One region of the Leuconostoc carnosum genome, then DNA from elsewhere that is predicted to be linked to it. Evidence: riboswitches for the same ligand, from Rfam matches in the RefSeq annotation. Region 1 holds a riboswitch; the other holds the start of a gene.
The links. Region 1 has a riboswitch for thiamine pyrophosphate ahead of FGL89_RS02980 (ECF transporter S component). Riboswitches for the same ligand answer to the same signal wherever they lie in the genome.
Positions count from the first base shown of each region.

Region 1 (3,217 bases):
AATAGTGCGGTGTCTGGATTGATAATGTATGCTTCAGGTTGCGCACCCATAAATGTTTTATTAATAAATGGACCTTCAAGATGAATCCCCTGAATAACTGGATTTGTTTTTGCTACTTGATTAATAGTTGATAAGGCACGTTCAATACGTTGCGGTGATTGTGTCATAGTCGTTGGAAATAGTGATGTAATACCTTCGGTGACCATTTTATTGACCATTTCATCGAGCGCATCAGCATCACCATCCATTGTATCTAACCCATAGCCACCATGCTTATGAACGTCAATAAAACCTGGCACAATTAACTTACCGGTTGCCTCTTTGACGATTTCATCATCATTTTGTGCCACAAAGTCGACCATATAACCAACTTCTTGAATACTATCTGTAAACCGCATAAATGCATCCGGCATATGCTTGTAACCCGTATAAAGATTAATATTTTTGAGTAATTTTGCCATTATTTCACGTATGCCAATGGCTACAAATGATACGCATCCACGACACATTCCTCCTGATTTATTAACCTTATTATAATTGGTATAGACCGATTTTGCAAATAAATATATTTAAAATAAAAAAAGCGAAATATTATTTCGCCAAGTGTTTATCAGAAGCTACAATATTGGTCGCATATTTATGCGCCACTTTAGAAGCAGCTGCAGCCGCTAAAGCGCCAACAATGTCATCAGCAAAGGTTGTCACAGCAGATGTTGTCTTCCCTTTACGGTCTAGTTCGCCAACCAATCCGACTTTTATCTTATCAATGTAACCATAATTAGTGACGCCAATCGTGTCAAACGACATAGCAATAGCTGTACCAAGCGTCTCATCAACCCCAAACAAAGCATCATCGTTATCGATTAAATCTTGCAAAGGTGATTCCAATAAGTGTGCTTCAGCTAGACGATCTAATTCTAAAGCAACCCATATTTGATGCTGAACAACCCGCTTATGCAATATGCTAACGAGTGCCTCTTCAACTTGGACTATTGTCAGATTAGGTACATAAGAAGCTTCACTATCATAGGCGATGACCGCAATATCATGTAAGGTAATGTCATGCTTTTTGAGTTTTTCAACGGTATTCTCGTATGTTGCGTACTGCATGGTGTTCCCCCTTAGGCTTTTTTTAATAGTATAAACGAAAAAACATTTTCTGACAAAGATAAAAATTGTACTTGCAATACAAAGTAAAAGTATGTAAAATAGTTAGAGTAATTGCCCCTTGGCCAAGCGGTAAGGCGGTGGCTTCTGGTGCCACTACGCGCTGGTTCGAATCCAGCAGGGGCAATAACTTAGCGATCTGATTGATCGCTTTTTTTGTAGCTAATTTTTATCAAATAATCACCTGTTATTTTTTAAATATTCGTTTAATATTCTCATGTTAGTTATTCTCATAATTGTTTGCGTAAAGCACACAATTATGTTAAATTTAGTATGTAGTTTAATATTCAACAATCTGGGGTGCCCTTTGGCTGAGAGATACCCATTGAACCTGATCTGGCTAGCACCAGCGAAGGGAGAATTGCTTTTTTAGTAGAAAGATAAGCAAACTCTCGGCTCATTAATGACTCGAGAGTTTTTTGTTTCCACTAATTCATAAGCAAAAACTGTGACTCAATTCTATTTGGACCAGAAATGTGATAAAAGCTACAAAAAAAATTCTGGAGGCATATTAATTATGCAAACTATTTCAAAGTCAAAATCAACACGCTGGGCATTACGCGATGTCTTGTTACTAGCGTTCGTTGCCGTATTTATCGGTTTTATTTTCTGGGTTCTTGGTCCAGTTTATAATATCCTTTCAGCAGCCCTTACCCCTATGGGCCTAGAACCTTTTGCAAATAACCTTTTGCTGGGTGGTTGGATGATGGCCGCACCATTAGCCAGTATCTTAATCAAACAAGCCGGTGCTGGTGTGCTTGGCGAAGTTTTTGCTGCAGCAGTTGAAATGTTACTTGGCGGTCAATGGGGTGTGGCAACACTACTCTCAGGATTAGTACAAGGTGTTGGTAGTGAAGCTGGATTTGCCATTTTAGGCTACAAGAATTGGCGCTGGCAAGCGATTTTCGCTTCAGCTGTAACAGGAACTATCGTGACTTTTGTCTGGTCACTATTTAGAGATGGTTACACATCATATAGCTTTGGTCTACTCGTTGCACTATTCATCACACGCTTTATTTCTCTTCTTTTCTTTGGTGGTGTCCTTGTTGTTGCTATTCAAAAATTGATTGAGAAGGCTGGTGTCCTACGTCGTGACTAATTTAATTGTTGAAGACGTTCACTTTTCTTATCCTACTGGTAAGGTGCTTTCTCACGTCTCCCTCAAATTAAAACCTAACAGTTTTAATCTATTAGTTGGTCCTAGTGGTAGTGGTAAATCGACCTTGTTAAAACTTCTTTCTGGTCTTTATCCGACCTTTAGTGGAGGTACTTTAGATGGTAAACTGACTCTTGATGGCTATGATATCAATGATATTGTTCCTTTTCAACGTGTCGCACGTCTTGGCTATTTATTTCAAAATCCTACCCGTCAATTTGTGATGCAAACACCATTTGAAGAATTACGCTTTAGTTTAGAAAATTTACAAGTCACGCCAACAGACATGACAGATCGCATTGAAAAAGTATTAGAAACCGTTGGTATGACTGATTTCACGCATCATGACTTGTCAACATTATCTGGTGGTGAAAAACAAAAAATTGCCCTAGCCGCTGCTTTGGCAATGGACAGTGAGTATTTGCTTTTAGATGAACCGTTTGCCAATGTTGACCCTGTTGCCCGTTTACAACTCATTCAAGCCATTAAGCATTATCAACAACAAGGGAAAACAATTCTAATAACTGATCATGATTGGAGTGGTTACACTGACATGATTGATGATGTCTTCGTCATGAACCATGGTCATCTCCATCAAGCAGACGAGGCTGAGCGGACCAAAATATTACATGAAGTACCAGTTCAAACTCAAATTAAAACTGCATTACCGGATGAACAGGAACACATCATTGAACTCAAAAAAGTTGCCTTAAAAAATGGTACCCGTCAATTGTTACGCACCACATCGTTGGCTATTCCAAAAGAAAAACGTATTTTAATTACCGGCCCAAATGGTGTTGGTAAATCAACACTTTTTTCCACTTTAGTTAAGCTATATCCATATAGTGGTTTAATTACCTACAATCAACAAGATATTGCTAAGCGGAAAATTGC
Region 1 is NZ_CP042374.1:623,915-627,131, forward strand. Features, by position in the region: gene nagA (N-acetylglucosamine-6-phosphate deacetylase) at 1-461, opposite strand, end outside; gene FGL89_RS02970 (phosphatidylglycerophosphatase A family protein) at 592-1,110, opposite strand; tRNA gene FGL89_RS02975 (tRNA-Gln) at 1,223-1,294, shown strand; TPP riboswitch at 1,454-1,543, shown strand; gene FGL89_RS02980 (ECF transporter S component) at 1,685-2,266, shown strand; gene FGL89_RS02985 (ABC transporter ATP-binding protein) at 2,259-3,217, shown strand, end outside.

Region 2 (3,217 bases), 480 kb from region 1:
TGGGTTCATTGCCAACATTAAAAATAAGATCGTCAACAGTGACAATCCTGTCGAAGGCATTGAAGTTGAAGTCGGGAAAGAACAAGTAGCTGTTGATCTTAATATTATTATGGAATTTGGTCATAATGCACATGATATTTATAAAGCACTCACAACAGTTATTGCCAAAAAAATTGATGAGACAACGAGCTTAAAGTTAGTGGAATTGAATGTTGAAGTTATTGATATTCAAACACAAAGAGAGTTTAATGATGCGCAAGTGACCTTACAAGATCGCATGTCTGATGCCGGAGATACCATTAAGGATAAGACGTCTGATGGTGTGAATACAGTTAAAAATACAGTTTCACAGGCAACCAGTGATAGTGACGAGCGTGTGAAATAATGTAACTGTGATTTTATAAATTTTTGATAAAATCATAGCATTAGCTGTTAGAAAAAACCTGATAACTTTGGTAAAATAATTATGCAGAAGGTTATCAGGTTTTATTATGTCTGAATGAGCCTATCTATTCTAGAAAAAATAAGGGCGTATTTATGACTGATAAACATGTTTATGTGATACACGGGTACACTGCTACACCAACAGACAATTGGTTTCCATGGTTAAAAAGACAGGTAGAAGAGCAATTGAATATACCGACTACCATTTTAGAAATGCCAAATGCCGATAATCCGAAACTACAGGAATGGGATGAATTATGTGATCGTCTCATTGACACGAATCATGAACTAACAATCGTTGGACACAGTTTAGGTTGCATACAGGCACTTCGTTTTGTGTCACAGCATAAAATTAAAAATATCAAAATGATACTAGTATCTGGTTTTGATGAAGTGCTTAACACATTACCACAACTACATTCATTTACAGATACCTCATTAAATTATCAAACAATCATACCTAAAATTGATCAGGCAGTTGTTATTTCTGCATTAGATGATGATATTGTGCCTTATCATTATTCGGAAACATTAGCACGTCATTTAAAATGTCAATTTATTTTAATGCCAAATGGTAAACATTTTATTGACCGAGATCATATTTACGAGGTACCAGTTGTTTTCCAACAGATTAGTTTGATGAATGAATATCGTGAAAATCATTTTAATAGTTGAACTATTATGTGATACAATAATCATTGTGCTAGGGGCGCTACTATGTGGCTGAGAAGAACCCTTTGAACCTGAACTGGATTATACCAGCGTAGGAAAGTGTCATACTGATTATTTTAGATGGTGCTTTTCTCATGTTAGAGAAGGGCATTTTTTATTTGCACAGAATATGGTACGAAAGGAACAATATAAAAATGAATAAAGCTCACTAGGGGCGTCGTAATGACTGAGATGATATATCGGTCCCTTGGAACCTGATCTAGTTTATACTAGCGTAGGAAAGTGACCAAAATTGTGTAACATCCTGTGATGTTACCGCGAACTAGGGTCCTTTTGTATGTCACATAAGGACCCTTTTTGAGATGGAAGGAATTGTTTTGACTATGGCGACACATAATAACCGCATAGTAGACCATGGTTTAGCTGGTTTACAACATGTTTTTGTTTCTAATGTATGGCTAGATCCAATCTATGTTGCAGCAGCAGCAGGGTTATCGTTAAATTTATCAACTAATTTGGTAAATACTATTTTTATTGTTTCAGGGTTGGTCACACTGACTCAAGTGACACGTTTAGCACGACTACCAATTATTCAAGGGCCATCCGCTGCCTTTGATGCCTTGATGATTAATGCTGGTAGAGCTGGCCAGTTGGCCTCAGCAAGTGGCTCCATTTTAGCCAGTGCACTGATTATTTTTTTGCTATCTGTAACAGGATTAATTAATAAATTAGTTCGCCTGCTAACACCGGCTATTACTGGAACACTTATCTTTCTGGTCGGCGTTTCTTTATCCAGTTTTACATTATCTGAATTTTTAGGTGGTTATCCTGGAGATAAACATTTCTCTTCACCGACGACACTTGTATTATCAATTTCAACATCAGCCATTGTTATTTTACTTTCAATATTTGGTAAAGGTTTTTGGAAACGTTTTTCCTTTTTGATTGCATTAGTTGTAGGCGATGTTTTATCAGTTGCAATGGGGCGTGTTGATTACAGTGTACTAGCGGCTAAATCGTGGTTTGGCTTACCTCACTTATTACCATATGGTGCGTTAAATTTTAATTGGACGATGTTTCTGACTTTTTTTGTTGCCTATCTTGTTGCTGTGGTAGAAGCAGTAGGCGTGTATGAAGCTGCTAGTGACGTGATGAAAGAAGATATTTCACCACGCCGTATTCAAAATGGTTTGATCGGTGAATCGGCTGGTTCAATATTATCATCGCTATTTGGTGGTTTTCCAACAACTGCTTTTGCACAAAATGTTGGTATTTTAAAATTAACTGGTGATGTCTCAAGAATTCCTGTAGTTATTGCAGGTGTTTTGTTTGTGATATTGGGATTTGTGCCAAAAATTGGGGCATTTTTAGCAATTACCCCAAGCCCAGTGATTGGTGGTATCTTTCTGCCAGCAGCAACGACTTTAATTATGACAGGATTAAATATTCTGAAAAAGACACCATCAACAAATGCAAATAATATGATTATTGGGTTATCGATTGTGTTGGCTATTGCTCTACCAAATTATGCTACTGGATGGCATGGTGCAGTGGGTCAACTTTTGTCTAATACAATCTTAATAGGCGCAATATCTGCTATCACATTGCAGTTTGTTCTTGTGAATTTACCACAAATGATAAATAAATTAAGGAGATAACATGTCTGATGAATCTGACGTTATTCAAGCACGTCTTGTAAAGTTTATACAACAGTACAAAGAGGGGCAATCAAGTGAATATGAAGTTGATTTTAATCAATTAGCCATGAGCGTATTTGATTATCAATTCCAAAATAACTTACCTTACAAAAAATTTGCGCAATTAAAGCATAAAAATCCATTAACTGTCAAAAATTGGCAGGATTTGCCTTTGATACCAATTGAAGCCTATAAACAATTAACATTATCTACTCGAGACACTACGCAAGCTGAAGATGTTTTTTATTCAAGTGGGACAACGAATGCACAACAAAAAAGTCGACATTACATTTCCGACTTAAGGGTTTGGGAGCAATCAATGATAGCGGGATTTAAGCAATATGTTATCCCTAACAAAGAAAAAATAACGATATTTTCTCTATTTCCAGATATGTCCAGTCATC
Region 2 is NZ_CP042374.1:143,378-146,594, forward strand. Features, by position in the region: gene FGL89_RS00655 (Asp23/Gls24 family envelope stress response protein) at 1-385, shown strand, start outside; gene FGL89_RS00660 (RBBP9/YdeN family alpha/beta hydrolase) at 538-1,119, shown strand; TPP riboswitch at 1,140-1,231, shown strand; TPP riboswitch at 1,317-1,414, shown strand; gene FGL89_RS00665 (solute carrier family 23 protein) at 1,479-2,774, shown strand; gene FGL89_RS00670 (LuxE/PaaK family acyltransferase) at 2,776-3,217, shown strand, end outside.
Region 2: it holds a riboswitch for thiamine pyrophosphate, as region 1 does, so the genes downstream of both, FGL89_RS00665 (solute carrier family 23 protein) here and FGL89_RS02980 (ECF transporter S component) in region 1, are expected to answer to the same signal.